2 linked regions of the Paraglaciecola psychrophila 170 genome follow. Each later gene encodes a partner of the first gene's protein in a complex. Links are inferred from orthologs where the notes say so. Each region holds a gene or a part of one and is shown in the gene's direction. Other genes may lie near its edges.

Region 1 (16,610 bases):
TTAGTTTCGCAAGGAACACAGCGTTTCTTTCCAGTCAACATATAAGAAATCCGGTGCCGATGCTTAGCAAAAATATTGTAGGCAATATCAGCAAACCATTTTATGACTGGCCATCTTAATGGTGCATATACCCAGCCTTTGCCTACCAGTTTCCAAGCTAGGTAGGTGACGTCTAATCCACTGATCAAACTACCATCAGCCAAATAACCGTGAATACGCGCATCTAACGCTTTCCAGTCTAGGTGTGGATAATCTACAAAGAAAGAAGGTTCTTGTATATCCACAAATAGGATATTTTGCTGTTTATCCAGTTGTTTTAATTTGTTCATTTCTATTGAACACAAAGGACAGTGACCATCATAAAAAATAGTGAGGGGTGGATTCTGTATCATTTGATCAGCAAAGTTACCGTAATATACTTCATCATACGTTGATAACTACATTGTGGATTACATTATATCATTACTAAAAACAGTTTGAGTTAATCGAACCATTTTGATTGTATCGGCACACTGAACAACAATGGTGCAAATATTTGGTAATGTGCACGATTTTGATCACACTGAATATTATTTATGTACACGGCCTTCCAAGGGTCGTTAATTAGCCATAAGGTGTTACCCATTACCGCTACACCCTCTATGGATGCATTGTCCATCACTTCATAGTTTTCACATCCCACACTACTTGTTTGGATTTCGGCAAAAAAGTCGATACCCAAAATGACAGTTTCTTTTTCACCCAATAAATCTACCACCCATAACGTTTCATCGTTTCTAGCTGCAACTAGCAAAAAGTCTCTACCATCGGGTGTTTGGTAATAGTCCATGCCGTTAATCGGATGATTACCGCTATCAAAAACGGGCAACTTCAAAGAAAAGTTCGACACAACTGCAAATTCATCTGAGTGCCAAAACTCACTTCCCATTTGTAGTGAAAAGATTCTGGCTTGTTTGTTATTGTCTTTTTCAATACCTATATATAAGGTGCGAGCTTGGCCAAATGCGAGGGCTTCAACCCCATCATTAGGGAAATTACCAATCTGCATATCAGCAGTAAATTGGATTGGACGAATGTGAGTCATCAACGCTGTATTATTGGCTTGTAATTCAAGCCTAACAAGTAACGTAGGATAAATTGTTGAGCCTGAATTTAAGTATTTTTGCTGGCAAGTCTCTGACATCGGTTCTGCGTAAGTCGCATCTTCTGTGACCACATAAATTACGTTGTCATCATCAGGGTCGACAACTAACGCTTCGAAATCAGGGTTATCACTTATATAAGCGGCAAAACAGCTTGTTTGCAATATTTCAGATAAAATCATTGGCAAATCAGGACCGCTTAACAAAGCATCATCTTTAGAGATAGTCCGCAAGCGCAGACGTTGTGAAGGATGAGCACTACGATCGCTCAAGGTCAACAAATCATCACGCCATTTCACCAAACCTGATGTCTGAGGGTTTAGCATCACTTGGCCATCTTGTTCCACAATCCAATGACCATTAACCTGCAGGTTTTGCTCTACTTGCTCTATCTGTGTCGACTCTGGCGTTTTCCCACAGCTAACTAATAGGCTGCAAATCCCTACCATAAAACCCACACTAGCTCTCATATACGGTCTAATCTCATCGTTATAAATTATTAATTAAATTTAAGTTTACCCTACACAAATTTATGAAGGAATATAAAATTGATCCATATAGGCAATTTTTATTATCCTTAATTACAAACAATATTTTGTAGCTCAGTAGCACCAAGGTATGCTGATAGTAGTGAATATATCTAAAAATAATCCCATGACAGGACAGTATGATTAATAATACATTTAAAATAGGCCTCTTTTATGGCTCTACAACTTGTTATACCGAAATGGCCGCTGAGAAGATTCAAGCTAAAATAAACCATTTGGTGGGTTATACCTGCATAGAATTGTTTAATATTAAAGATATCCCCCTGGCCCAAACTCAAAGTTTTGATACGTTGATTTTTGGTATTTCCACTTGGGATTTTGGCGAGTTACAAGAGGACTGGGAATCGACTTGGCAAGACATTGCGGGGCTAAACTTAGCAGATAAAACAGTGGCCATTTTTGGTTTAGGCGATCAGCTAGGTTATGCAGAGTGGTTTCAAGATGCAGTAGGTATGTTGCATGATGAACTGCTCGTATTAGGGTGTGATTTTGTAGGTTACTGGCCTAACCAAGGATACGACTTCATTGCCTCAAAAGCGCTCACCGAAGATAGTAGTTTTTTTGTTGGTTTAAGTCTTGATGATGAAAACCAATACGATCTAACTGATGAGCGCATCGACAGTTGGTGTAACCAGTTAATTGCTGAAATAAAAACATTGTAGTCGTTAATTTACAAATGTCAGACTCACGAATACACAAGCCTTTCTATCGTAACGGTCCCTCTCATCGAGATGGTGCTGATGTTAGTTTTCAAGATATCGTTAAAATTTTTGGCTTCCGCACTGTCACAATCGGCAAATGGGTCACGGCCGCAGAACAACAAATTGCGGCAAATCTATTTTTTGATGCATTGTGTGATTTAATGGATATTTTACAAGTACCAGAAGCAGTAATATCTCTAAACGGTAGCCTGTCTTTAGCCTTTGGTAGCGGCGGAAGAAAACATAGCAGCGCTCACTATGAGTCAAATACAAAGAAACTAGCATTAGCGAAAAATGCAGGGGGCGGGGCACTTGCCCACGAGTGGTTTCATGCTTTTGACCACTATATTTGTGATAAATTATTTGTTCAGGTGTCGCATGAACAGTTTGCGTCTCAATGTTGGTTACAAGACGAGAAACAAATATCTCATCCACTGAATATAAAGCTCAGTCAGTGTTTCGAAGCAATTTTTTTAGGCACAGATAAAAGCCAGCCGAATGAGTATATCAAGCGCAGCGCCCAAGCAGATAAATTGCTGAAAACGTTTTATTACGCTCGCCCGCAAGAGCTAGTTGCACGGGCATTCGAAGCATGTATTCAAGACCACTTCACCAAAAATGCATTTCTGGTACAGGGCACTAAACAAAGTCCAGAAGCGAAAATGGGGATTTATCCTGCAAAGGAGCTCAGAGCAACTATTTCTAAAAACATTTTGGATTATTTTTATTACTTGGGGCGTGGATTGAAAGTTGTAAAAACATAAAACGATTATTAACGCTGCATTTGAAATGCATTGAAGTTTAAATAACGGCTCATACACACCCCATTGATACTGAATTTCATGCACTTATATTACTCTTCCTTTTCGATATCGCATATAGTCATGGTTAATCAAGCAGCTAACCTTGAAGCTTTTCTAATACAAATTATCTATTACCATTACACAGCGCAACACCTGTAAGTAATATAGGTATACTTTTAACACTCTGTAATTCCACTTTCGATAAAATTGCTCGACTTCATGTTTAACATACGATGTTGCGTTACAAGTCTGACTTAAATTTTAGTTCTGCATCTTAAAAATCGACTCCCAATTTTTACTTAGAACAACAAATTGTAAAACCTACTGGATTATTTTTATCATTTGGGGCACGCTATGTGTAAGTGAAATGTCTTACAACCTGAGTGTTTTGTTGATTTTAAGTTAATTAATAGATGCTCTGAAGCTCAACTGCCTTTATACTAGGCAGTCTTGTTTTAACTCAATTGGCGATTTATACCGATGAAAAGAAAAAAGCACGGCAGCTCTGACGACGATGCTGCAATTGATATGACTCCCATGTTGGACATAGTGTTCATCATGCTTATCTTCTTTATTGTGACCACTTCTTTTGTAAAAGAGAAAGGTTTAGAAGTTAATCGTCCTAAAGATTCTAAAACGCCACCACCACCGACTAATGTTAAATCACTGTCCATTCGAGTAGAAGAAGACGGCACAATAGTCGTTAACGGCCGTCAGGTTGATATTCGCCGCGTTGAAGCTAACATTCAAAGCTTCTTGGCCGAAAATAACCAGGACTCAGCTGCGGTTCAGGCTCATCCAAAAGCCAAACACGGTGATGTAACTGAAGTTATCAACGAAGTAAAAAGAGCCGGTATTGCTAACGTCTCAGTATTGGTTGCTAAATAAAACCAAACTATTCAGTATTAATAAAAATGCTGCTATTCAATGAATAGCAGCATTTTTTTTGCCGATTTGTTGCTGAGGGTCAATTGTTGATAAATTATCTTTAAAATTTACTCAAGATCTAAAGGCTCTGGCGAGAGAATAATACCGGTACTGTCAGCATACAAATGGTCATTTGGCAAAAATGTTACACCACCAAAGTTAACTGCCACATCCATTTCACCCGTCTCTTGGTCGTCTGCACTGACGGGGATTGAAGCGATGGCATGAATACCAATATTTATTTCTTCGAGCTCATCAACTTCACGCACGCTGCCGTAACATACTATTCCTTCCCAACCATTATCAAAGGCCAACCGCGCAGCACTAGAATCAATCAAAGCTCGGCGCATGGAGCCACCACCATCGATTAACAAAATTTTTCCAAGTCCAGGTTGCTCTAAGGTTTTTAGCACTAAACCCTTGTCTTCAAAACATTTTATGGTGGTAATTTTCACCCCCATAAGAAACCCGACCGCCAAAACTCACAAACATGGGTTCAACCACGTCAACACTGTCGGCAAAGACATCACAAAGAGTAGAAGTATTGTAATCCATGTTTGTTCCTAATATAACTAAGTCAAGTATGAGTATACTGCTAGTACACAGCAAATCCAGCGTAAATAAAGTTTTAAGAGCGGTTTAACACTGTCATAAAGCCTTAGCAAAAGTGTCACCTATTTTTCACAGTTTCTAAATATTATGCTTGATGATAATCACAGTGCAGGTCTTATCAATGAAATCCTTAACACAACATGACGAAGCATTGTTTTATTGGGTGTTTAATCTTACAACAAATAGAGATTGCAGCTGGATAAAGTGGCTATCAAAAACTGGAGATGGTCAACTTTACCTCATTATTGGAGTGATGCTTTGGTGGTTGGAACCGCAACAAGGGCCATTATTTCTCTACTCTGGATTGTTAGCATACATGCTAGAAATCCCTATTTACCTATTGCTGAAGAATAGCTTAAAACGTGAGCGCCCATGTCATCATATAATTGAGCTTAATGCCCATATTGTGCCATCCGATAAATTTAGCCTACCTTCTGGGCATACTGCAGCTGCTTTTTTGATGGCATCTTTAATCGCCCATTTTTATCCTAGTCTAAGTGTTATTGCATATGTATGGGCAAGTTGCATCGGAGTAACCAGAGTGCTTTTAGGTGTGCACTATCCCAGTGATATTTTTGCAGGCGCACTATTGGGATTAGGTATTTCCACAATAAGTTTGTTGATACTTTAAAATCAAACAACTAATGAAAATTATCTTTGAATAAAATATAAGTAGCTACCACATTCGAATCAGACATATTAAAGTTCAAACTTACTATAATATTAAGCACCTGCACTTAACTGCATTGATGATATGAATACTTCATCTAGGATAGTTTTGGAAATATACATATCCAGAGTTTATCTTTATAAGATTTGCGCCAGCTTACTGATAAGCCTAAGGCTTATATATTAGCGGCTGCAGGCTAAAAAGTGACTTACCGCAAACCGAGTATTAATAAGTCAGGTATTAAAAGAGCAATGCTCAGCTATGAAACGCAACTCTATGTTGCAGATTAAAATGTAATACAACTATCAACTTCCCAGCGATATACTGAATATAACATCACGAAACTAAGTCTAAATTTAATCTTCCCCCAATTTTTTATCTTAGTTATTTCATATTGCATAAAATAAGCAATTCTAAGCCTAGCATCTCTTTGTTTTTACCCTCGGTAGTGACATGATTACAACTTATAAATTAACGGGTATGTTGTGATGGCAAACAGAATGAATTTGAAAACAATTGGCTTAGTTTCCTTGGCAGTAGTCATACTCACTGCCTGTGGCCAAAAACTTCCTTTATATTCGCCTAAAGAACCTGCCACAAACACCCCAACACCAGACTTAGAACCATCCACTGAGTCTGCCGAACAAGGAACAAATTGATATGGACTACTTTGCCTATAAAAATCAACAACTATTTGCTGAAGACGTAGCCCTTGAAACCGTAGCACACATTCACGGTACGCCTTGTTATGTATACTCAAAGGCCACAATTGAACGACATTGGCATGCATTTGATAGAGCAGCCGGTAGTCAGCCACACTTAATTTGTTATGCTGTGAAAGCTAATTCTAATTTGGCAGTGTTAAATGTGATGGCCAAATTGGGTTCTGGTTTTGATATTGTTTCTGGTGGGGAGCTAACACGTGTGCTCAAAGCTGGTGGTGATCCCAGCAAAGTAGTGTTTTCAGGGGTAGGTAAGACCCATGATGAGATTGCTTTTGCCTTAGAACATAATATTAAATGTTTTAACGTTGAATCACGCAGTGAACTGACCCGTATCAACGAAGTAGCTGAGAAAGCTGGTAAAAAAGCGCCCATATCGATTCGAGTTAACCCAGATGTTGATGCTAAAACTCACCCATACATTTCTACAGGCCTTAAAGACAACAAGTTTGGAGTTGAACGCCAACAAGCTGTTGAAATCTATAAATATGCGCATAGCCTGCCGTATTTAAATGTGATCGGCATTGATTGCCATATTGGTTCTCAGATAACGGAATTAACCCCTTTTGTAGATGCCCTAGATATATTGTTAGCCTTAATAGACGAGCTTGCTGAACACCAAATCCATATACATCATCTCGATGTAGGGGGTGGGCTAGGTGTAACTTATAATGATGAGAAGCCACCACACCCAGACCAATATACACAAGCTATCACTGAACGATTGAAGGGCCGAGAAGAGCTATTACTTATCTTTGAACCTGGCCGAGCAATCATGGCTAATGCTGGGATTTTGTTAACTAAGGTCGAGTTTCTAAAACAGGGGGCGGAGAAAAACTTTGCTATTGTTGATGCAGCGATGAACGATCTTATTCGCCCAGCGCTCTACTCAGCATGGCAAAATATCATTCCTTTAGATGCTGGACTTGAAAGAATCAAAGCTATTTATGATGTAGTAGGTCCTATTTGTGAAACCGGCGATTTTCTCGGTAAAGACCGAGAGCTAGCTATCGAACCAAATGATTACCTTGCAGTTCGCAGTGCGGGTGCATACGGTTTTGCTATGGCGTCAAACTACAATAGTCGATGCAAGGCCGCAGAAGTATTAATTGATGGCGATAAGATGCATCTAGTCAGAGAGCGTGAAAAAATATCACAATTATTTGAAAGTGAGCACATACCAACATAACTATTGGTTTATGGGTTTAAATATTTATTTAATAAATATTGCGATTATTTAGCCTGTATCAAGCTAAAGACATAGTCAGTCTTTCGCTGAAATGATATAACTATTTAATAATATAAAACACGTATGTTCTAAAGCGTGTTGACAAAAGTTTAGCTAAGTAGTCGCAATGCAAATCCAGTTTTCAAAGATGCATGGTCTGGGAAATGATTTTGTTGTTATTGATAATGTAACGCAAAACGTATTTTTTTCTAAAGAGAAAATTCAACAACTTTCGGACAGAAATTTTGGTATCGGGTTCGATCAACTTTTAATGGTTGAGCCACCTTATGATCCCGACCAAGATTTTCATTACAGAATATTTAACGCCGATGGTTCTGAAGTCTCTCAGTGTGGAAATGGCGCACGCTGTTTTGCTCGCTTCGTAAAAATGAAAGGCCTAACTAACCGTAATAAAATTGTAGTCAGTACCAAAGCGGGTCGTATGGTTCTCTATCTTGAGAAAGATGGGCAAGTAACAGTAAATATGGGGGTACCCGAGTTTGAGCCAAGTTTGGTGCCGATAAAAGCACAAAAGCGTGAAAAAACTTACATCATAAGAGCACAGGAGCACACTTTTTTTTGTGGTGCTGTTTCTATGGGTAATCCCCATTGTGTGTTGCTGGTAGATGATGTGGAAACAGCAGATGTGGAGACAATGGGCCCCTTGCTTGAAAAACATGAACGTTTTAGTGAAGGTGCAAACGTTGGCTTTATGCAAATTATCAATCATAGCCACATCAAACTACGCGTTTTTGAAAGAGGTGCTGGTGAAACATTAGCTTGTGGCAGCGGAGCATGTGCTGCAGTAGCTGTAGGGCAGTTACAAAACAGATTAAGTAAAGATGTAAGAGTTGATTTGCGTGGTGGTAGTTTAAAAATACGTTGGCAAGGTGGTGATAATGTATTAAAAATGACCGGCGCCGCTGAGCATGTTTTTGATGGATATATAAACTTATGAGCAAAGAGTCGCAAAAATAAAATGGATACAACGACTGCATATGAATCTGACAATCTACTTGATGCTGAACAAGTAGCCGCTTACTTACTTGAAAACCCTGAGTTTTTCACCCAATTTCCGCAGATTATTGAAAAAATCAGTATTCCCCATTCACACAAAGGCAGTGTATCTTTGGTGGAATTGCAAAGTGAACAGCTACGCAAAAAAGTCAGAAGCTTGAGTCATAAGCTGAATCAATTAATTTCCATTGCCAAACAGAACGAAGCCATTTATCGAGTCTATGCCGACTTAAATTTGCGTATCCTAAAGTGTACTAACCTTGATGATCTAAAATTTGTTTTGGAAGAGGTGATTCAAGAAAACCTGCAGTTAGCATCCGTCACCTTAAAGCCTTTCAAAGGTGCTCATGCGTTGCCTGAGATCCAGCGACGCTTATTTATCGAAAAACGCTTTAAAAGACATAAACTTTTCTTTGGACGTTTAAGTGAGCATGAACGCAAGTTATTGTTTGCTGATCAAGAAGCTAACTCAGTGGCTTTATTACTGATTGGGGATTTGGGTGAACTTGGAATTTTAGCAATAGGTAGTAAAGATCCAGGTCATTTTAATCCAGATATGGATACCTTACTGATCACCCAACTACAGCAATTTTTGGGTATCTTGTTACCTAAAATGCTGACCTATTAATTAATAAAATGTTGAGGCCAAGCCTACATACTTGGTTAGAAAAATATCTTGCGTATTTAAGGTACGAAAAAAATCTAGCGAGTAACTCGATAGAAAATTATCAGCGGCAGCTTATCGCAGCTTTCAGTAAACTCGATATTGAATGTTGGTCAACATTCAATACATCAGATATCCGTAGGATTCTGAACGATGCACGTAAAAGCAGCCTAAGCTCGCGTTCTATCGCTTTACGCTTATCTTCTATCAGAGGATTTTGCGCTTATCTAGTTCAACAAGGCCAATTAACACAAAACCCTGCATCTTCAATTCAAGCTCCTAAGCAGGCCAAACCCTTACCCAAACAATTAAATGTTGATGAGATGCATCAATTATTGGATATCAAGGAAGATGGCCTTCTAGCTTTGCGAGATAAGGCGATGATGGAACTTATGTATAGTTGTGGCTTACGTTTATCAGAATTGGCTAATCTCAATATAAAAAGTATTCAACCTGACAGACAGCTAAGAGTTATAGGTAAAGGTAATAAAGAACGTTTGTTACCTATTGGAAGAGTTGCTTTAGAAGCATTAAGTGTGTGGCTTAAGATAAGACCAGAACTAGCATCCAGTGAAGAGCCTGCCTTATTCGTCAGTATGTTAAAAAATAGGATCGGCACTAGGCAAATAGCGAAACGTATGAAATTGTGGGCGACTCGGCAAAATCTAGAACAATCTGTTAATCCACATAAACTTCGACACAGTTTTGCCACTCATGTTCTGGAATCAAGCTCAGATTTGAGGGGGGTGCAAGAGCTACTGGGGCATGCTAATTTATCTACAACCCAGGTATATACGCACCTGAACTTTCAGCATCTCGCCCACGTATACGATGGTGCCCACCCTAGAGCCAAAAAGTCTAAATAATTAGAATACTCAAAAAGAATAGATAGTCCTAAATGATTTATTATAAAAAACTTAAACCAATTCAAGCAATTACATTCGACCTGGATGACACTTTATATGAAAACACAAGTGTCATCATCAACGCAGAGCGTTCTTTACTTGAATTTATGCATAACCAATATCCTGCGACTAAACATGTGGCCAAAAATCTTTGGCGCGCACGACAAAAGATACATCTTCTAGCTAACCCATTATTAAAAAATGATATGGGTGAATTGCGTCGATTATCTCTTGAGTCTGGTTTTATGGAGTTGGGTTTATCCGGTAGCGAGCTAAAGACAGCTACCACAGAGTGCTTCGAACATTTCTATTTTCAAAGAAGCAATTTCACTATAAACAGAAGCATTCATTCTTTATTAGAAACACTATCGAATAACTTACCATTAATAGCCCTGACTAATGGCAACGTTAACCTTAAACAGATTGGACTTGAAAAGTATTTTAGCGCCTACTTTAAAGCTAGTTTGGAATTGCCAATGAAGCCACACAAAGCCATGTTTGATGCAGCACAAGCACACCTAAAGATCCCACACGAAAACATATTACATGTAGGTGATAATTTGCCAAAAGACATATATGGTGCACTTAGAGCGGGGTATCAAACAGCTTGGTATGCTGAGGATAGAAGTATGCAGATGCGCAGTGAAAAAGCACAGCTTTTACCTCATGTTCAACTGAGTAATTTAACCCAGTTGTTAGCATTTATCTAAAATATATCCGTCATTTTAAAAGTGATAAACGTTTAATCTTCTAAAATATTTTGTCGCATAGTTTCGCAAGGCTTCTGACAACTAGGCTTACCAACAATTTTAGCCGGGATACCGGCCACTGTGACATGCGGTGGCACATCATCTAACACCACACTTCCAGCGCCTACTTTGGCCCCCTCACCTATAACGATATTACCTAAAATTTTAGCACCTGCACCTATCATGACTCCTTCGCGAATTTTTGGATGGCGATCACCGGCTTCATTTCCAGTACCGCCAAGCGTGACAGATTGCATAATAGACACATTATTATTAATCACCGCGGTTTCACCCACCACAATGCCAGTGGCATGATCGAACATCACGCCTTGACCAATTTTTGCCGCAGGGTGAATATCCACCGAAAAAACTTCTGAGTTTCGACTTTGTATAAACAAGGCTAGATCCTTTCTACCCGCTATCCAGAGTTGATGCGCTAACCTGTACACTTGAATCGCTTGAAATCCCTTAAAGTTAAGTAATACGGTAAGAAATGAGTGCACCGCAGGATCGCGCTTAAACACAGCTTGAATATCACAAATTGCAGCGTCAACTATCTCAGGATGTATTAAGTAACTTTGTTCAAACATTTCTCTGACAGATAAAGCATTCATCACATCATCAGCTAGTTTGTTGGACAAAATAAAACTTAACGCTGTTTCGAAGTTACGATGAGCCAAAATACACGTGTGCACATAGCTTGCCAGCAAAGGCTCATTATTAACAAGCTGCTTTGCTTCGTCTTTTAACTGTTGCCAGAATTCAATACTCATATTTTCTCTGCTATATAATTTAAGCAATTACTCTTATATATAAGGTTGAGTTTAGTGTATTTAAATACAGTGTTGCTGATATACTGGAAATATATTTTTCTAATATATTTTGTGTGTAATGGATGTATCTCGACTTCTTGACCAGTTAAACGACAAACAACGTGATGCAGTGGCCGCTCCTGCATCTGACATGCTTATCTTAGCGGGTGCAGGCAGCGGGAAAACGCGAGTTTTGGTGCATCGTATTGCATGGTTAATGGAAGTTGAGGGCATTGCCCCATACGGTATTTTAGCAGTAACGTTTACCAATAAAGCCGCCAAAGAAATGCGCGGTCGCATAGAGCAGTTGCAAGGCAGCGCTCTGAATAGCATGTGGATTGGTACCTTTCATGGCATCGCGCATCGTCTGCTACGGGCTCATCACGCAGATGTTGGACTACCTCAAAACTTCACTATTTTAGACTCAGATGATCAATATCGATTGGTTAGACGCGTACTTAAAAGTCTTAACCTAGACGAAAAACACTGGGCTCCCAAACACGTACAGTGGTATATCAACGGCAATAAAGACGAAGGGTTACGTCCTCAGCATATCGAAACCCATGGTGATGCCACGCAACAAAAAATGCGTGAAATTTATCAGACTTACCAACAGACATGCGATCGAGCCGGGTTAGTCGATTTTGCTGAATTGTTACTCAGAGCCCACGAGCTGTGGTTAAACAATCCTTCAGTATTAGAACACTACCAAAAACGCTTTAGAACGATTCTGGTGGACGAATTTCAAGATACCAATAACATTCAATATGCTTGGTTGCGGATACTTGCCGCCCCCAGTAACAATATGATTATTGTTGGTGATGATGATCAATCAATATATGGTTGGCGTGGCGCAAATGTAGAAAACATCCAACATTTTTTACGAGACTTTAAAGGTGCGAAAACTATACGACTGGAACAAAATTATCGCTCTACTGGGAATATATTAAAAGCGGCCAATGCTGTAATTGATAATAACCAAGGCCGATTAGGCAAAAAATTATGGACCGAAGATAGCCCGGGAGAACTCATTTCTTTGTATGCTGGGTTTAATGAGTTAGATGAAGCTCGTTTTAACATTGCACGCATAAAAGAATGGCGAGACAACGGTAATGCCTTATCTGATTGTGCGATTTTATATCGCAATAATGCACAGTCACGCGTTTTAGAGGAAGCATTGTTGCAAGAGTCTATCGCCTACCGGATATATGGTGGCTTACGATTCTTTGAACGTCAGGAAATTCGGGATGCACTTGGTTATTTACGCTTAATTAATCAGACGATTGATGACGCTGCCTTTGAACGAATCGTGAACACACCCACTCGTGGCCTTGGTGATAAAACCCTATCACAAATTCGCGAGCTTGCTCGCGAGTCAGAACTATCCATGTGGGATGCCAGTTCCAGAATACTGGCTGAAAACCGCTTAACTGGCCGTGCATCTAATGCCCTTAGCTCCTTCACAAAATTAATTACGCAACTCACTCAAGATGCTGCAGCACTTCCTTTAGAGCAACATGCAGACTACGTGATTAAACATTCCGGTTTATTTGCCATGTACAAAGCAGAAAAAGGCGAAAAAGCTCAAGCTAGGATTGAAAACTTAGAAGAACTGGTCACCGCCTGTAAACAATTTGTGGTGCCAGAAGAAGCGGACAACATGACACCTATGTCTGCTTTTTTAGCGCATGCGTCTCTAGAGGCAGGAGATAACCAAGCAGATAAACATCAAGACGCTGTGCAAATGATGACTATTCACACTGCAAAAGGACTTGAGTTTCCACTAGTTTTTATGGCTGGTGTTGAAGAAGGCATGTTCCCAAGTCAGATGAGTAACGAAGAGCCTGGTAAAATTGAAGAAGAACGCCGCCTTTGTTATGTAGGCATGACACGGGCAATGCAAAAGTTATATATTACTTACGCCGAAAACAGAAGAGTATATGGACAGGACAAGTATCACACCCCGTCGCGTTTCATCAAAGAGATCCCTACCGATTGTATCGAAGAAGTGCGTTTGCGGACCACCATATCTCGACCGGTTCAAAATAGATTTACTCCAGTTACGGGTCATACCGCTTTCGAATCAACAGGCTTTCAACTAGGGGAGAGAGTGTCCCATCCTAAATTTTCCGAAGGCACTGTATTGAATTATGAGGGCAGTGGCGAACATGCAAGAGTACAGATTAACTTCGATGAGTTTGGGAGTAAATGGCTGGTCATGTCATTTGCAAAATTAACAAAAGTTTAATTTTCCAAAGCCAGAAAAGAATTAATCTGCTAAATTAAATTTTTCTACTACATTTTAACCCATGCAACGCAAAGTATTAATAGTCGAAGACAGCAAAACCAGTATGAACCTGATGCGAAGTCTTATAGCCAAGGCTCAGTTGCAGCCTATTTGCACCACTAGTTTAGTAGAAGCCAAACATGTTTTTTCTAGTTCCGCACCTGAAGAATACCTCTGTGCTGTGGTCGATTTTAATTTACCTGACGCGCCAAATGGTGAAGCGATAGACTTTGCTATTGAATCTTTTTTACCCACTATAGTAATAACTGGCAGCCTAGATGAGTCAACCAGAACTACTATTCTTAATAAACGTGTGGTGGATTACATTCCTAAAGAAAACGCACAGGTCTATGAATACCTGACGCGTTTGCTGAGTCGATTGGATAAGAATAAGAAAGTAGGGGTATTAGTAGTTGATGATTCTAGGGTCAGCAGACAATCTATGACCGCTCTACTTAGAAGACATAATTTCATTACCTTTGAAGCGGCAAGTGCTGAACAAGGCATGGAATCTTTGCGCAGCCATTCAAATATTAGGCTGGCTATTATAGATGAGAATATTCCAGTTATGTCCGGTATCCAGATGATTTCTGAACTGCGTAAAACCTATTCCAAAGAAGACCTTGGCATTATTGGTATATCATCAGATACCACCAGTGGCTTATCTGCCAGATTTATTAAAAGTGGCGCAACTGATTATTTGTATAAACCCTATTGCCACGAAGAATTTTTCTGTCGTATTATGCAAAACGTTGAACGCTTAGAAAATATTGCAACTATTAGGCGTGTATCTAACTCTGATTATTTAACAGGTTTACCTAACAGGCGGCACTTTTTTACGCGAGTCGCTGCAAATCTAAAAGTCACTCCTAAATCACAAAGTCTAGCGATTATCGATATCGACCATTTCAAAAAAGTGAATGACACTTATGGACATGATTGCGGTGATTACACATTGAAAGAACTGGCTAAGTTAGTTGCTGAATATTTTACAGATTACACTGCTGCACGATTTGGGGGGGAAGAGTTTTGTGTGTATTTTTCGAATACCGCACCCGAAAAAGTATTACAAATAATGGAAGGTTTCCGAAAGGCAATTGCGAATAAAGTGCTGACTTTTGAAAAACAAAGCCTATCTTGCACTGTTAGCATAGGCCTCACCCACAAAAGCAGGGGCGGTATAAACGCCATGATACGTTTAGCCGACCAGCATCTGTATATCGCAAAAAATAATGGAAGAAATCAATTAGTTGATGATTAAGCTGTTCTTTGCAACCGATCGTACCTAACCCTAAATTTAGTTTTGAATAATCCGTCTAGACTTTCGGTAGACTCGTAATGAATCGTAAACATAAATCAATAATCCTGACCACACACATACAAAAGTAATCATCCTTGTTGTATCTAACGGTTCCTGATAGATCATGACTGCTAGCAAGAACATTATACTTGGACCTATGTATTGGAAAAAACCTAATGTGGTATAACGGATACGCCTAGCTGCAGCAGTAAAACACAATAATGGAGCGGTAGTCACCACACCTGCCAATAACAACGTTATATTTAAGTTAAGACTATTTAGTGACATGTTTCCGCTTGTTGTATCCATGAAAATCCAATACAACAAAGCAAAGGGCAACATAATACAACTTTCAATCAATAAGCCGGGCATAGAGTCCACAGTCACTTTTTTGCGTAATAAACCATAAATACTGAAGCTAGTTGCTAAAACTAGGGCGATCCATGGAAGCTGACCATATGAAAACACTAGAAAAGCGACGCCTGCTAATGCTACAAAAACAGCCATTAACTGCAACCTAGTTAAGCTTTCTTGCAAAAAGAAACGCGCTAGTAACACATTGAACAATGGATTAATAAAATAACCCAAGCTAGCATCGAGCATTTTATCGTTATTCACAGCCCAGATAAAGATTAGCCAATTTACCGCTAACAATAATCCACTGATTGATAAGGTTACGATGATTTTTGGATCGCGGATGGCTTTAAACACTTGGCTAAACTTTTTTCGAACAGCCAACAGTAAACATAGCACCACCACAGACCACACTATTCGGTGCATAACAATTTCAAGCGCAGGGACACTCGTTAATAACTTAAAATACATGGGTGCGATACCCCACATTGTATAAGCGGCTAGTGCAAAAATAACACCTGCTTTTACTGATTTATCGTTCAACTATTTGACCTAGCTTTGACAGAGCTTCATATGGCGGGGAGTGTGCTGTAAGCATTTCATAAATGCAAACGAAAACCTAATAGAGGTAAAGTGACCATGAAAAAGAGCGGTGAGGTTTTGCACATTTTTGTTGTTAGGTTGTGTCAGTTTTGGTCGAGCTGCAGCACACCTTGGATCTTTTCAACGCAGATCTGTGAAAAAACCGGAATAGTTGTCTAACGATGCCTACGCCAAATTAATATTTTTAAGTCAAATTTTGCCTGGCCCTAGCTCCAGCCAATTTGGATTTGCAAAAGGTTTACATAAAGGAGGACTAGCCATGGTCTTGCGGCTTTTGTTGGCTTTACTCTACCATCATTTTTATTGATGTATTGGCTAGAAGTGTCGGTTGATCTAGATAACCCAGCAAGCTGGCTACTTTCAGTCAGCAGCAGACTAAAATTATTAGCTGTTGTTGTTGTGTTAGATGCAGTAATCACAATGTTCACAATTTTTTGCAACAGCCGCTTGTCTGTCTTAATAATGCTCATCAGTGTGCTATTGCTCGTCATCTATCAATCATTCTATATACAAATATCTGTGTTACTTATAGCGATGTTAATGTGCATAATCAGCAATAAAAGTTC
Region 2 (16,417 bases), 270 kb from region 1 along the record:
AACACCACTCTAGATAGGGTTAAAATACTCAGAATAATGCCACTGAATAATGCCAGTAGAAATCCACCGTTAATGTGTTGCCAAGTGGCTTTAATGCCGCTTTGAAACAATACTCTCACAGCACTAGTGCTGCACTGCCTAAGGGAAAATAATAGTTCTTCATATATGCCAGTCATAAAGGCAATTGTGCCGCCTGATACTCCAGGTACCGCATCTGCGGCACCCATCAATATGCCTTTAGCGGCTACGCTTACATAGCCAGACTTTGTTCTTGACGTTTTCAAATAATATCTCCTGCCACTAAAGGCACAAACCTAACAGCTTCGATGATCTTTGTTTCAAATTCATCACCGCGTTTGGTAATACAATGTAACTGTTGATTTTCTTCCCCAACAGGAATAATTAAACGGCCGCCATCATTCAGTTGCTGATATAACTCTTTTGGCATTGACTTTGCTGCTGCGGTAACGATGATCGCATCGTATGGACCCTTACTACTCCAACCTAACCAGCCGTCACCATGTTTCATTTTCACATTATGTAAGTCCAGTTGATTCATGCGTCGCTTAGCTTGAAACTGTAGGGTTTTTATTCTTTCAACTGAATAAACATTAGTGAACAATTGCGCCAGTATTGCGGTTTGGTAGCCTGAGCCTGTACCTATTTCTAACACGGTTTGAACTTGATTGTCAGACTCTAATAATAACTCTGTCATACGAGCGACAATGTAGGGCTGGGATATGGTTTGTCCTTGACCAATAGGCAAAGCAGTATTTTGATAGGCTTTGTGTTTTAACGCATCAGGCAAAAAAAGCTCTCTAGGCGTTTTAGCTATAGCGGTCAGTACTTTGGCGCTGCTGATACCTTCTTTATGAAGAAGTTGAGCAAGGCTTTCACCTTTACGTGATGTTAATCTCATGTCATGCCTATTTTTATTCTTATTTGCTGTAAATTTGTATGCTTTAGGGTTTTAAACCTTAGCTAAGTTGTTATCTTGTACATCTAGCAATTCCCGTAATACTGAGGTAGCAAAGGTGCCTGCTGGAAGTGTGAAAATTAGATTTAAGGTATCATCTGCCCATGTCCATTCAAGATCATTTGGAAATAAGTTTATTGCCCTTCTTTCTTGATTTAAGCCTAAATCTTCAAGGGTTTGGGTGACTGTAATATGTTGTTGAGCCGAATCTTGCTCGAACTGTAATGCCTCAGATTGGCTGGCTAAGAGACCTTTTCCCCACAAAGGAGCAGACAAATATATATCCCGCTGTGCTATGCGCTGAATAATGTTGTTATCTATAAGCTCTGCACAAAAGTAGCTATTACTGCCTGATAATTGCATAACATCACCAAGCAAAGGTTTATTTAGACAATCATTCTGCAATCTGCTGTTTAGCATTTCATTGAAGAGCCAAGAACGTAGAGCTGAAATAGCCATTGAACGTTTGTTTCGGTTACGGATAGATTCACCGCTCATCATTTTTTCAGCCAAGACTAAATTTCCGCCTCGAGGGTCATGCTTAGTGCTGCCAAACCGTTGTGAGCCATAATAATTTGGGACACCGCTCAGTTTTATCTGTTGCAGTCGCTCATCAATGCCGGATGTCGAGTTGAGTTGTCTGAGAGTAATATTAAATCGATTGCCTTTTAATACCCCAGTCCTTAGTTTTTTATTGTGGCGTATTGATTTGAGTATTTGCGCCCCTGGCTCATTGAATTGGGTCCAATCAAACTCACCTTTGCCCGGCAGATGCACACTAAACCATTGTTCAGTTTGCGCATGTTTGTCTTTGCGGCCAGCATAAGTTACTGCTCTTAATGGCAGCCGAGTAAATTTAGCAATTTGCTCGGCTAAGTAAGCGGTATTTAACCCGGTTTTACGTACCCACAAGTAGATATGTTCACCTTCGCCAATAGGCTCGTAGCCTAATATTTCGGTGACCTGAAAGTCTTCAGCAGAAGACTTAAATTGCCCGGAAATATTTAGCTTAGGATATTGATATAGCCAGTGATCTATTTTCATTGGGCAGTATCTAATTGTTGAGTCAGCAGAACCACCGCGTAAGCGGCCATACCTTCCTTACGGCCGGCAAAGCCTAATTTTTCGGTAGTTGTGGCTTTTACATTCACTTGTGCAATATCGGCACTTAAGTCTTCAGCAATATTTTTACGCATTAATTCAATATGAGGTGCCATTTTTGGGGCTTGAGCAACAATAGTCAGATCTAAGTTCCCGAGTTGATATTGCTGATCTGTAATAAGTTTATAGACGTGGCGAAGTAACTCGCGGCTGTCCACTCCTGCCAGTGTTGGGTCAGTATCTGGAAAATGTTTACCAATATCTCCCAATGCCAAAGCACCTAATAATGCGTCACATAATGCATGTAACACTACATCGCCATCGGAGTGGGCAATCAAACCCATATCATGCTCGATTTTCACTCCGGCAATTACAATAGGGCCGCTGCCGCCAAATTTATGCACGTCATAGCCATGGCCAATTCTAATACTCATACCTCAGTCAAATCTCCATTAATTGTTCAGCTTGTTTTGTGTTAGATAAAATTCGGCTAACAACAAATCTTCAGGTTGGGTGATTTTGATATTTGAGGCGCTTCCCTCTACTAACAATACTTTTTCGCCTAATAGTTCGATGGCAGATGCTTCATCAGTGATGTTTATCTTTTGCTCTGCGGCTGTATTTAAAGCTTTTTTTAACGCAGCCAGCTTAAAAAACTGTGGTGTTAAGGCGTGCCACAAGTGTTCTCTAGACTCAGTGTGTTTAACGATGTTTTGCCGGTTTACGTTGACATCAAAGGCTCTTTTCATGGTATCTCGGACGGGTGTTGCCAATATCCCACCGATACTGCCTTGTTCAGCTAATTGCAGCAGGGTGCTTAAATCTGTTGCAGCAAAACAAGGGCGTGCTGCATCATGTACTAACACCCACTCTTCATTATCTGATAGATAATTCAGCCCTGCTAACACTGAATCGCAACGTTCTTGGCCACCCTCAACCACCTCAATTCGCGGATGGCTAGCAATGGGTAATTGAGCGAATAATGTATCGTTTGGATTGAGTACTAGAATCACGCGTTGTACCTGGCTGTGTTCAAGTAAATTAGTGAGGGTATGTTCAATAATCGTTTTACCGGCAATATGCAGATATTGCTTAGGGCAATCTGTTTTCATGCGTTTGCCAATACCGGCGGCAGGTACAACAACAGAATATTGAGAAAGTGAAGGCATGAATACTAATCGTCAGAAGGCAAAATACGATAAAACGTCTCGCCTTGTTTTATCAATCCTAGTTCATTTCTAGCGCGTTCCTCAGCTGCTTCCAAGCCTATTTTCAAATCATGGATATCGGCTTTTAGCAAACTATTGCGCTGTCTTAAATTGGCATTATGGGTGACTTGTAGCGCCACTTCTTTTTTCATAATCATAAAATCAGGTACGCTATTTTTACCAAACCATAAACGATATTGGAGCAGACAAAATAGTGTGAACAAAACTGCCACCACCCATTTCATAATTTTTGTCTCCAATTCGTCGCCATTGGCTTATTATGCAGAGGTTTTGAGGGTAGGGCTAGTGGTATCAAAACCAGATGTTGTTCCTTAGCCAAAGAAAACTATTTAACTCATGAATTAGGCCGTTTTTTGGTTAAAAAATGTGGTTAATTTAGATTCTGTCAGACAATATTTTGTTACATCCAATTATCGTTTCTACGCCTTTTCTTAGGCAAGTAGGTAAGGATAATCCCTAAGAGTAAACTAATGACTGCAACAATTCCGCCGCGGGTAAACCATTCCATTTGTGCTGTTTGATCGTAATCAGCAAGAGTTTGAGTGATTTGTACGTTTTCTTTTTCAGCATCACTCAATTTCGTTTTTAAGTTCGTATTCTGGGAAGTAAGGTCAGCTATTTGTTGGTTGAGTAAATCATTACTCTCCCTTTGTTGTTGGATCGTTTGTTCAGTATCTTCTACTTGTTGTTGTAGACCAGGAACCAATGCTCTGACACTGCTACTAACACTAATAAACTCTGCATCGATCCAACCTGTTCGTTGTTTATCATCAATTATTTCCACAAAGTTTTTTTCTGCGTCTTCTTGCAGCAAAGTGACACGAGTGCCAGCTACAACAGTGCCTAAAATTCGGAAGTTGCGTCCAGGACCAGCATGTAAATAAGTAAATAAATCATCAGAAATATAACGAACTTCACCTTCACTATCATTCGGTTCTTGGGCCACCGCCTGAAGACTTAAAAGACTGCTAGCGATGCATAAAAAAACTAAAACTATTTGCTTGCGCATAATCAAAAAAACTTACTCCAAAAATATAACTGCAAATGGTATGGCTTGGCTAAAAGAAAGGCAAGGGCCTATTTGCGTTAAAGTCGATTGGGTTGCAGTACTGATGCGCTTTTGCGACAGTTCTTGATTGAATAGTTGAATTTGAAAGGCTAAGGTGCAATAAATTTATCGAAACCCACTTTATCAGCCAAAAGGTTTTATGGAATACGAAATTGAACTTAAATTACTCACCAATCAATACGCTGGTGATATTATTGAAACAAAGTTATTGCCACAACTAAATGCTAGCGTAATTCAAGAAACTCAAGTACTTACTAACCATTATTTTGATACACCAGATAGAATCCTAAAACAGCACAAAATTGGCTTGAGAATTCGAGGAAACAACCGAAAGTTTGAGCAAACCTTAAAAACCGCAGGAAACTCTGTGGGAGGGTTACATCAACGCTCTGAGTATAATGTACAACTCGATGAGTCAAAAAAGCAAAATGTTAGTGTGCCTGAGTTGAGATTGTTTCCAAAGTCAGCATGGCCCAAAACGGTTGATGTTGATGCTTTGCAAGCTAAAGTCGAAACACTTTTTAGCACCCACTTTGAGCGCCAAATCTATTTACTTAAATTCTCAGATGGCGAAATTGTAGAGTTGGTGTGGGATCTAGGTGAGGTTACATCGGGAAGTAAAAGTGTACCGATTTGCGAAATTGAAATTGAACTAAAAAAAGGCTCTACAGCAGCACTTTTCAAATTAGCAAAACTTATTGTTAGCCTGCTGCCTACCACTATTGGCAACGATAGTAAGGCTGCACTGGGATACAATTTACGTGATGGTTTGTCAGTCAAAAAGTTCGAGTCGTATCAACATAATCTGCCTAAAAATATACAACATGACGCTGCAGCATATGTCAGATTGTTAACAACACTGCTGCAAGAATTTCAAATGTTTTCAGCTGAAATAAGACGTCATTATAGTGCGGAATTAGCAACGACGATCCAACTGACATTAATTGCTTTAGTCGATAATTTTGACGAATTTAATCATCATTTCCCGTGTCCACCATTAGACAGCGTACACATGAGACTGAAGGATTTGAACGCTAATTGGTCTTTGGTTACACAACAAACCGATAAAGATTCTCTATATAACTTACTGGTAAAAGCGCAGACAACCCAGTTGCAATTAGACATCGTGCAGTGCTTAGTGGAACAACCTTGGTCTACTGATATTTAATTATATCTGCAATCAACTCAGTGGAAGTCCTTTATACGACTTATTTCTAAAGGCTAATTATTTATGAAGTTTGGTTGTATGTAAAAAAAAGATTTATCTAATCGTTTTTTTACACTTTACCCACACGAGTAACAAACAGACTATATAGATAGAAAACAAGTTAAGGCTACAACCTTATTGATTGTTAACCCTACAAAAACTATAGGAGCGCCCATGAAAGCGTCTGATTTATTTGTAAAAGCCCTGGAAGCAGAAGGTGTGGAATACATTTTTGGTATTCCAGGTGAAGAAAATCTCGACTTATTGGAATCTTTGCGAGAGTCACCAATCAAACTAATATTGACTCGTCATGAGCAAGGCGCAGGATTTATGGCTGCTACCTATGGTCGATTAACCGGTAAAGTTGGCGTATGTTTATCGACGCTTGGCCCAGGTGCAACGAATCTAGTTACGCCTGCTGCATATGCGCAATTAGGCGCAATGCCCATGTTAATGATTACTGGGCAAAAGCCGGTTAAAACCAGCAAACAAGGGCGTTTTCAGGTAATAGATGTGGTCGATATGATGCGTCCTATCACTAAATACACCACCCAACTTGTGAGTGGCGATCGTATTCCTTCTGCAGTGCGCGAAGCGTTTAGACTTGCCCATGATGAACGTCCTGGTGCGACGCATATTGAATTACCAGAGGATATTGCGGCTGAAGACACTAGTGCTTATTTATTAACACCTAGCGTGAGTAGACGCCCTATTGCTGAATATAAAGCAATAAACAGAGCTGTAGAGATGATTGAAACGGCTAAGTCACCATTACTGCTTATCGGAGCTGCAGCTAACCGAAAATTAACCTCTAAAATGCTTAAAGAGTTAGTAAGTAAAACCGGCATTCCTTACGTCACCACGCAAATGGGTAAAGGTGTACTCGACGAAAGAGATGATTTATTTATGGGCAACACCGCCTTGTCAGCGGGTGACTTTGTGCACCGTGTCATTGACCGCGCCGATTTAATCATCAATGTTGGTCATGATGTGGTAGAAAAACCGCCTTTCTTTATGAACAATGATGGTCAGCAAGTTATACACATAAACTTTGAACCAGCAGCGGTCGACCCTGTGTATTTTCCCCAACTAGAAGTAATTGGCGATATAGCCAATACTATTTGGCAGATGAAAGAGCAGATTGTTGCTTCAGCCAACTGGGACTTTAGTTTCTTTTTTAAAGCCCATAACGCTTACCTTACACATAAAGCTGAAAGTGAAAACGATGATCGTTTCCCCATTTTACCGGAACGTTTCGTCAGAGATATTCGCAGGGCGATGCCTGATGAAGGCATAGTCACTCTCGACAATGGGGTATATAAAATTTGGTTTGCACGTAATTACCCTGCAGCTTTGCCTAACACATTATTGCTAGACAATGCCTTAGCAACTATGGGCGCTGGTTTACCCTCAGCCATGGCAGCTAAATTGGTATATCCAGATAGACCCGTGATTTCAGTATGTGGTGACGGTGGATTTATGATGAACAGCCAAGAGTTAGAAACTGCTGTGCGTCTTAAGTTACATATAGTGGTGATCATTCTGCGTGATGATGCTTATGGCATGATCAAATGGAAACAAGCTAACATGGAGTTTGAAAACTACGGTTTGGATTATGGCAATCCCGACTTCGTTAAATATGTAGAAAGTTATGGTGGCAAAGGCTGGCGTATTGCTGCAGCTGATGAGTTGCTACCCCAAGTGCAAAAATGTTTAGCTGAGCCAGGTGTACATTTAATTGACGTGCCTGTGGATTATTCGTTAAACGATAAAACCCTGAATCAAACACTGCGCATTCGTAGTGCATCTATTTAACCCAGATATTACTTAGGAGAATTTATGTTAGCAAAAGCTTACCCTTATTATCTGGCTAATGAAGCCGTATTTGCCAATCAAGATTTGGCAGTAACCAATAAATACACTAATGAAGTAGCGACTCACACTGCTCTTGCTGATGCTAAGGTTATTGACCAAGCAATTGCAGCGGCAGCAGCAAGTCAGCCTTTATTAAATAAAATGGCCCCCTACGAGCGTCAGAACATTCTTAATCACTGTGTAAAGCGTTTTGAAGAAAGATTTGACGAATTGGCCCATGCTTTATGCATTGAAGCAGGTAAACCCATTAAAGATTCTCGCGGTGAAGTGACTCGCTTAATTGATACCTTCAGAATTGCTGCTGAAGAATCGGTGCGTATGCATGGCGAAGTCATAAACCTTGAGATTACGCCTCGTGCTAAAGGTTACACTGGTATGTACAAACGCGTGCCAATTGGTCCATGTTCGTTTATCTCGCCTTTTAACTTCCCATTAAATTTAGCCGCTCACAAGGTGGCACCAGCTATCGCCACAGGTTGTGCTTTTGTACTTAAGCCGGCCAGCAGAACGCCGCTAGGTGCTTTGATTATTGGCGAAGTATTAGCTGAGACTGACCTTCCTAAAGGTGCATTTTCGATTCTTCCATGTAGCCGTGACGGTGCAGATTTGTTCACCACAGATGAAAGGTTCAAGTTACTAAGCTTTACAGGTTCGCCGCAAGTTGGTTGGGAGCTAAAAGCCAAAGCCGGTAAGAAACCGGTGATCCTAGAGTTAGGCGGTAACGCGGCTTGTGTGGTTGATGCTGACACGGATTTAAACGATGCAATCGAACGTATTGTATTCGGTGCTTATTACCAGTCCGGCCAAAGTTGTATCAGTGTTCAACGAGTCATTGTGCATGAGTCAATCTACGCTGAATTCAAACAACGATATACCGATAAAGTCGCAAACTTAGTCCATGGTGACCCATTAAATGAAGATACCTTTATTGGGCCGATGATTTCAGAATCAGAAGCTTCACGATTAGATACCTGGATACAAGATGCTGTTGGAGCGGGTGCTAGTTTATTATGTGGCGGTAAACGCGAGGGAAACATGTTGCAAGCCACCTTATTGGAGAACGTGCCAAATGATGCGGCCATCAATACCGAAGAAGCTTTTGGCCCAGTTTCTATTATCAGCTCATTTAGTGATTTTGATGAAGCGCTGAAAGAAGTGAATAACAGTCAATTTGGCCTGCAAGCAGGGGTATTCACTAGGGATATCTACAAAGCCCATCAAGCTTGGAACGAGTTGGATGTAGGTGGCGTGGTCATCGGAGACGTACCAAGCTGGCGAGTAGACAACATGCCTTATGGCGGCGTGAAAGAGTCAGGCTTAGGCCGCGAAGGCATTACCTTTGCTATGGAAGATATGACTGAGATTAGGTTGATGGTGCTAAGGACCCCAAGTTAACATTTGATGCCAAGCATTTATGTAGCGATAAGCTTGAGTGCAAAGCTCAGGCTTGTCGTTAACGTCCTTCATTTTTAAAGTAAAGTATCTAAGATTTGTCGGGTAAATTCTTTTTTAAATAAAAGCCTCTTGGTCTGGTGTTAATGACCTGACCATTTTTACCAATAGCTTCAGTTAATGCACTGCCATTGGCAGCTTTGGGACGTAATTGTAGATATTGACCGTGCCTTGCGGTAATACTTTCGATATGGCCAAGGGCTATCATTTCCATCAACTCTTCCCAATCAGTATTTAATTGATTATTTTGAAATGCATTGGGCGACCATAAAAAAGGGGTCGCGATACATCTATCTTGTGGGGGGACTTCTCTTCTACCATCGATTGGCACCCAAAGTACTTGTTGAATTTTATTTTTGACGCTGCTGGTCTGCCATTCTATACCGGCTATATTGGTTAACGGTGCATAACATACATAGGTGGTTTCTAAAGGCTTGCCATGTTCGTCTATAGGAATGGTTTTTAACTCAATGCCTAATTGGGCAAAATCTTGTTGGGTCTTAGAGCCTGCGCTGGCTCCGAGGCACAGTTCAATGAGTTGACCGGTCCAGCCTTTTTCTCGCTTGAAATTTACGGGCACTTTGATACGCGCAACTTCGGCGACTTCACCTAGGGTAAGTCCTGCTAACATTTCTGCTCTTTGCATTAGCTCTTGGATAGATTTAGGTTCGGTCTTTGGCATACTAAATATTTTCATTTGGGCCCGTTAGCTTATATATACTTTTTTTATTACTTTGAATGCGCAGTAGTTTATGGAAGAATGCAGCATATTAAAAGAATTGAGTTCTCGGGAGTCTAAGTGATTGATGCCGAAGGATTCCGCGCCAATGTTGGCATAGTGATTTGCAATGAGTTAGGCCAGGTTTTTTGGGCAAGGCGCTATGGGCAGCATTCTTGGCAGTTTCCGCAAGGCGGAATCGATGAAGGTGAAACTGCCGAACAAACGATGTATCGCGAACTCCATGAAGAAGTAGGTTTAAAGCCAGAACATGTAAAAGTTATGGCTGTTACCAAGAATTGGTTGCGTTACAAACTGCCTAAGCGATTGGTTAGGCAGGGAAGCAGTCCTGTTTGTATCGGACAAAAGCAGAAGTGGTTTTTACTGCAACTTGTCTGTAAAGAAGAGGATGTGGACTTATTACAATCAGGCCATCCTGAATTTGACGACTGGCGCTGGGTGAGTTTTTGGTACCCGGTGCGCAATGTGGTTTCCTTCAAACGGGATGTGTATCGCCGTGTGATGAAGGAGTTTTCACCTACTGCTATGCCTGATATTATAGGGCAAAATCAGGGTGGCTATCAAAAATCAAAGCGTCGTAGAAAGGCCTAATTAAAATGGCGTATTGACTTTTAGTATTGCGCCGAGGTTCTCCTCAAGATGCGCTCAATCAAGTCAAAATCAGTGATGTTTGGTCATCCAAATAAACGGATTTTTAAAGCTGAGAGAGGGTATTTTGAGGAAAACCATTCGGGTCGGTATCCGAGTAATGGGCAATTTATTAGCCTAAATTCGTCGTTCACTTTTCGTTTATAATGACTAAACGAAAAGTGAACGCCTAGGTATCTAAATAAATGACCTGAGTCTCGGTGATATACGAAAAATCAATACGCCCTTCACCTTCAGACATGAGAGATAAATACTTCTAATGTTAACCACGCTTAAACGCATCGTTCAAGAAGTGAATCAAATCCCTGTATTTGACGATGCTTTAAGCTGTTTGGCAAACAGGTTGATAGAAGCTTTAAAAGTTGACTCATGTAGTATTTATTTAGCTGACTACGAACATCAGCATTTTATGTTGGTCGCGACTGAAGGCTTAGCAAAAAGTGCTGTGGGCCAAGTTTCTATTGGTTTTTCTGAAGGTTTAGTCGGCTTAATCGGCCAACGTGAAGAGCCACTCAATATTAGCGATGCTCAAAGGCATCCTCGCTTTAAACATTATCCAGAAGTACAAGAAGATAATTACCACGCTTTTTTGGGTGCGCCGATAATCCATCAACGCAAAGTATTAGGCGTGTTAACACTTCAGCAGCAACATAAAAGACGCTTTAGTGAAGACGAAGAAGCGTTTTTGGTGACACTGGCGATGCAATTGGCAGTTGAAATTGCTAATGCTAAAGCGCGGGGCTCGATTAATCTTTTACAAGAAAATATTCCCAAAGATTGGCAAAAATCGTTAAAGGGTGTGCCAGGCTCTTCCGGACTAGCCAGTGGTGTAGGCTATTTACAAAACATGATGGTCAGTATTCGTAATCATGTTCCTAAGCGCAGTAAAAATAAGCAAACACAAGTTCAAAATTACCGTCAGGCAGTGAAACAAACCCAAGCCGATATGGCCATTTTATCTGAGCGAATTCAGGGTGAAGTACCTGATGATGTGCGTGCCATTTTTCAGCTTTATTACCACTTGCTTGATGCAAACAGTCTAGGTCGAGATGTTGAAAAAGAAATTAAATTGGGATGGGATGCGCCTACCTCTTTAAAAATGGTTGTAGAGAATTATATCCGTCAATTCCAAGCCATGAATGACCCTTATATGCGCGAACGTGCTGTAGATGTTGAGGATATGGGGAATCGGGTATTAGCCAATATAATGGGCATTAGTGCTAAAAATCTGGTGAAACGAGAACCACCGGAACATTCGATTCTTGTTGCTGAAGAAGTTACTGCCGTAATGTTAGCGGAATTTCCTAGTGAAAAGCTCATGGGCATAGTGTCGATGCGTGGTTCAAATAACTCCCATGCAGCTATTATGGCCAGAGCCATGGGTGTGCCTGCTGTGATGGGGCTGAGTAATATACCTATTGCTTTGCTGAACGAAAAAGAAATTTTACTCGACGGCTACACGGGTGACGTAATTGTTTCGCCAAATGCCACGATTAGGCGTGAGTTTGACCAGCTAGTGCTTGAAGAGCAATTGTTATCTGAGCGGATTCGTTCTGAAGATACTTTGCCGGCCATCACTACTGACAACTGTGAAATACGACTCTTTACCAATGCCGGTTTGTCACTTGAAGCAGAAAAAAATGATAATCCATTTTCTGATGGCGTAGGGCTGTTTCGCACTGAAATACCTTTTATGATGCGTGAACGATTCCCCACTGAACAAGAGCAAGTAGAGTTATACAGAACTCTACTTGAAGCTGAGCCTAACAAGCCATTCACTATGCGTACTTTAGATGTGGGGGGAGACAAACCTTTACCTTATTTTCCTATCTCTGAAGAAAACCCATTTTTAGGTTGGCGAGGGATTCGCCTGACACTCGATCACCCTGAAATCTTTTTAGTGCAAATTAGGGCGATGCTACGAGCCAGTATTGGTTTGGATAATTTAAGTATTATGTTGCCGATGATAACCTCGGTCAGTGAAGTTAGCGAAGCTAAACGTCTTATTAGGCAAGCTTTTTATGAGGTTGAAGAAGAGGCGCAAGAGCATGGTGAAAGCCTACAGATGCCTAAAATTGGGGTGATGCTTGAAGTACCAGCGGTTCTTTATCAGCTACCTCAGCTATCTAAAATTGTTGACTTTTTCTCAGTTGGAAGTAACGATTTAACCCAATATTTATTAGCGGTAGACCGCAACAACTCACGCGTGGCTGAACTATACGATAGTTATCACCCTGCGGTATTAAGCGCTTTGCATACCATTGCTAAACATTCTGAATTATTTCAAGTGCCGGTGACTGTTTGCGGTGAGTTAGCGGGAGAACCCGGTGGTGTTGTATTACTACTTGCAATGGGGTATCGAAAGCTCAGCATGAATAACCATAACCTACTCAAAGTGAAATGGATAATACGCAATATTCATCTTGGTAGTGCAGAACAATTGCTAGCCAAAGTGTTGACCTTAAATAATCCACAAGATGTGCGTGAAGAAATAAATAATTATCTCGAATCAATTGGTTTAGGTGGCTTGGTTCGTGCTGGAATTTAAGATAAATTAAATCTTTAAGTGCAATGAAGTAAATGAAGTAAAGAGAGACGAGTAAACATGCAACAGTATTTACAACTAATGCGTCACGTATTAGACACAGGCGTTAAAAAAGAAGATCGAACCGGTACAGGTACTCTCAGTGTGTTCGGTTACCAGATGCGTTTTGATTTGAATGCAGGGTTTCCTTTGGTCACGACTAAAAAGTGTCACATGAGATCTATTATTCACGAACTTTTATGGTTTTTAAAAGGCGAAACGAATATCGCTTATTTGTCTGAAAATAATGTCAAGATTTGGGACGGATGGGCTACCGATGACGGTGAATTAGGACCTGTTTACGGAAAGCAATGGCGCAGTTGGGAAGGGGTAGATGGACAAGTTATTGATCAAATCAGTGAGCTAGTTCAACAAATCAAAACCAATCCAGACTCAAGACGGTTAATTGTTAGCGCCTGGAATCCCGCTGTATTACCAGATACTTCTTTTTCGCCTAAAGAAAATGCTGAACAGGGCAAGCAGGCATTACCACCCTGTCATACGATGTTTCAGTTCTATGTATTAGAAGGCAAGTTATCTTGTCAGTTATACCAACGCAGTGGCGATATCTTTCTGGGTGTGCCTTTTAACATTGCTAGTTATGCGCTGTTAACCATGATGTTAGCACAAGTCTGTAATTTACAACTGGGAGATTTTATTCATACCCTGGGCGATGCTCATTTATATGTAAATCACCTAGAACAAGCAAGTTTACAATTAACTCGTGAACCTTACCCCTTGCCAAAAATGATAATTAACCCTAGTATTCACGATATATTTGCGTTTGGAATCAATGATTTCGAATTAAAAGACTATCAGGCACATGACCACATCAAAGCACTGGTGGCTATTTAAATTGTTCATTAGACAGATCAGAATTAGGTGATAAAGTCCATATGACTACTCCTGTACTTATTTGTGATGATTCGAGTTTTGCTCGTAAACAAATGCAAAGATCTATTCCAGATGGATGGGATGTTGATATAAGCTTCGCTGAGCATGGACAGGAAGCATTAGAAATGATCAGAGCTGGTAAAGCGGATGTGATGTTTCTAGATTTAAATATGCCTATCATGGACGGCTACGAGACCATGCAAATCATCAAGGATGAGGACTTGCCTACCATGGTTATTGTGGTGTCTGGTGATGTGCAGCCGGAGGCTCGCGCACGCATGCTGGCATTGGGGGCATTAGAGTTTATTCGCAAGCCAACCGATAATGCTAAACTAATAGAAATTCTGGTTCAATTTGGATTGTATTCGGGTGAAGCATCAGCCAGTAAACGTGCTGAAGACGTTGAACCTACTGCTAAAGATTCCCATACAGAAAAATTAGATGTTTATCGTGAAATGGCTAACGTGGCGATGGGGAAGGCCGGTGAAAGTTTAGCTACACTTTTGGGTGAATTTATTGACCTGCCTATTCCAAATGTTAACTTGATTACTAATACTGAATTACACATGGCTATAGCCGATATTCAGCGTAACGAAAGTGTGTCAGCAGTATCACAAGGTTTCATTAGCGCTGGTATTAATGGAGAAGCGTTAGTTATTTTTAATGACTCTAACTTTGGTAATATGGTCAAGCTTCTTAAATATAGCGATGATAAAAGTAGCCATTCATTGGAGCTTGAAGCCTTGATGGACGTGTCCAATATTTTGATTGGAGCTTGTTTAAGAGCACTCTCAGAACAGCTTCACTGTGTATTTAGCCATAATCATCCGATTATTTTGGGCCGACACTGCGATCTAGACGATATCCTCAAAACGACGACACATAGAAAAGAAGATATGTTGGCAATCGAAATTGCCTACTCTATTAAAAGCCAAAATATAAACTTTGACTTGTTACTCTTATTCCCGAACAAATCTATCGACTTAGTATTCGATAAACTTGTCACATCCCATTATTAAGGTCTGATTTTATGGCAGTTGATAGTAGTTTGGCGGAAATGCATTGGAAACACGACCTTCTCGGTTCTATTGAGGTAGGGATTGTGGTGTTAGATAAAGACTTTAATGTGCAGGTGTGGAACCAATTTATGGAAAACCACAGCAGTATTGTGCCGGGGATGATTCAAAACAAAAACTTATTTGAGTTTTTTCCTGAAATAGATGAAGAGTGGTTTACTCGCAAAGCGGCTCCAGCATTTTCATTAAAGAGCCCGGTATTTATTATTTGGGAGCAGCGTCCGTACTTATTTCATTTTGACTGCAATCGTCCCATCACTTCCCAAGCTAATCATATGTACCAAAACATCACGATTTTTCCGTTAGCATCTTTGACGGGTAAAGTAGAGCAGGTGTGTTTGGTGATATACGATGTGACAGATGAGGCAGTAAGCCGCTTGGGTATGCAATCGCTCAATAGCCAGTTGGAAAAAGTTAGCCGCGTCGACGGTTTGACAGGACTTTACAATAGACGTTTCTGGGAAGAGCAGTTTGTGATGGAGTACAAGAGAGATAAGCGCAGTGAAAGCCCTTCAGCGCTTATAATGTTGGATATCGACAATTTCAAGAAAGTGAATGATACTTATGGCCATCCTGCCGGTGATGAGGTCATTAAAACTTTGGCTGGTATTATCAAAAAAGCTACCCGAGAAACGGATCTTGCTGGTCGTTACGGGGGTGAAGAGTTTGCTGTCATACTGCCCGATACACCTGTTGCTAACGTAGAGTTTGTAGCCGAGCGTGTTCGCCGTTTAGTTGAGAAATGTGTTGTGGTTCATGATGAGATGAATATTTCATTCACTGTCAGTATCGGCATTGCAGGTTTTAAACATACTTATAAGGATAGTACACAATGGTTAGATATGGCTGATAAATCATTATATCAAGCAAAAGCTGCGGGCAAAAATCGAGTTATACTTGCTGAGTAGACTTGACCACAAGTTGTGCCCTAGTGATGGGATACTGCCAATACCAAGCCAAGACTGTTACCTTAATTACGATTACGAAATAACCTGTTAATGAATGATATCCCTAATACTTCGCAAGCAACTTGGTTAGATACCCTAAAGTCGTTTAAACATCCTCGGGTTATCACAATGTTGTTTTTTGGCATTTCAGCTGGATTACCTTTGTTATTGTTATTTTCATCTTTAAGCTTGTGGTTACGTGAGGCGGGAATAGATCGTGCAGCAGTCACTTATTTTAGTTGGGCTGCCTTAGGTTATTCTTTTAAATTTGTTTGGGCACCTTTGGTAGACAGCTTACCGCTTCCAATTTTAACTCGTTTTTGGGCCGCCGCCGAGCTTGGATGTTATTTTCACAAGTGATGATTATGCTAGCAATTGTCGCTATGGCCTTTGTTGACCCAGCCACGCAAACCTTAGTAGTTATTGCATGGGCAGCGATGTTATTAGGCTTTTCATCGGCGACCCAAGATATAGTGATTGATGCCTATCGAATTGAGTCTGCCGATACTCAGCTGCAAGCATTAATGTCATCTAGCTACATTGCCGGTTACAGAATCGGTATGCTGATCGCCGGAGCTGGCTCCTTGGTGTTAGCCAGTTATTTTGGCTCGAGCATGGGT

What was found.
Region 2: the proteins of dapF (region 1) and rppH are in contact, whole or in part, in a solved structure (PDB 5YGU), measured with the Escherichia coli proteins. The link is inferred for Paraglaciecola psychrophila 170 from one-to-one orthologs.

What each region holds. Positions count from the first base shown.
Region 1 is NC_020514.1:5,039,515-5,056,124, forward strand. Bases 6,407-9,395 are described here. They hold dapF (diaminopimelate epimerase), read left to right. Parts: upstream 6,407-7,480; coding sequence 7,481-8,311; downstream 8,312-9,395. Other genes in these bases: lysA (diaminopimelate decarboxylase), read left to right, coding at 6,407-7,314; C427_RS22225 (DUF484 family protein), read left to right, coding at 8,333-8,998; C427_RS22230 (tyrosine recombinase XerC), read left to right, coding at 9,007-9,395. In the rest of the region: C427_RS22180 (thiol-disulfide oxidoreductase DCC family protein), read right to left, coding at 1-392; C427_RS22185 (hypothetical protein), read right to left, coding at 482-1,612; flavodoxin FldB, read left to right, coding at 1,810-2,352; C427_RS22195 (CLCA_X family protein), read left to right, coding at 2,367-3,155; C427_RS22200 (ExbD/TolR family protein), read left to right, coding at 3,675-4,082; C427_RS22210 (phosphatase PAP2 family protein), read left to right, coding at 4,855-5,364; C427_RS26605 (lipoprotein), read left to right, coding at 5,904-6,062; more of lysA, read left to right, coding at 6,064-6,406; more of C427_RS22230, read left to right, coding at 9,396-9,900; C427_RS22235 (HAD-IA family hydrolase), read left to right, coding at 9,933-10,649; cysE (serine O-acetyltransferase), read right to left, coding at 10,682-11,461; uvrD (DNA helicase II), read left to right, coding at 11,580-13,748; C427_RS22250 (GGDEF domain-containing response regulator), read left to right, coding at 13,810-15,048; EamA family transporter RarD, read right to left, coding at 15,085-15,984; C427_RS28945 (hypothetical protein), read left to right, coding at 16,351-16,610. UniProt on the Escherichia coli protein: Involved in the succinylase branch of the L-lysine biosynthesis and in the biosynthesis of the pentapeptide incorporated in the peptidoglycan moiety. Catalyzes the stereoinversion of LL-2,6-diaminopimelate (L,L-DAP) to meso-diaminopimelate (meso-DAP).
Region 2 is NC_020514.1:4,767,074-4,783,490, reverse strand. What follows is about bases 8,678-11,473. They hold rppH (RNA pyrophosphohydrolase), read left to right. Parts: upstream 8,678-9,708; coding sequence 9,709-10,239; downstream 10,240-11,473. Other genes in these bases: ptsP (phosphoenolpyruvate--protein phosphotransferase), read left to right, coding at 10,556-11,473; mutH (DNA mismatch repair endonuclease MutH), read right to left, coding at 8,941-9,606; C427_RS20920 (aldehyde dehydrogenase family protein), read left to right, coding at 8,678-8,852. Outside these bases: C427_RS20965 (polyprenyl-phosphate transporter), read right to left, coding at 1-284; C427_RS20960 (protein-L-isoaspartate(D-aspartate) O-methyltransferase), read right to left, coding at 281-919; tRNA pseudouridine(13) synthase TruD, read right to left, coding at 971-2,020; ispF (2-C-methyl-D-erythritol 2,4-cyclodiphosphate synthase), read right to left, coding at 2,017-2,511; ispD (2-C-methyl-D-erythritol 4-phosphate cytidylyltransferase), read right to left, coding at 2,530-3,246; cell division protein FtsB, read right to left, coding at 3,252-3,530; C427_RS20935 (TIGR04211 family SH3 domain-containing protein), read right to left, coding at 3,707-4,315; C427_RS20930 (CYTH domain-containing protein), read left to right, coding at 4,515-5,543; C427_RS20925 (acetolactate synthase large subunit), read left to right, coding at 5,757-7,397; more of C427_RS20920, read left to right, coding at 7,422-8,677; more of ptsP, read left to right, coding at 11,474-12,844; C427_RS20900 (thymidylate synthase), read left to right, coding at 12,902-13,735; C427_RS20895 (response regulator), read left to right, coding at 13,777-14,793; C427_RS20890 (sensor domain-containing diguanylate cyclase), read left to right, coding at 14,805-15,758; C427_RS26820 (putative transporter), read left to right, coding at 15,849-16,157; C427_RS20885 (AmpG family muropeptide MFS transporter), read left to right, coding at 16,139-16,417. UniProt on the Escherichia coli protein: Master regulator of 5'-end-dependent mRNA decay.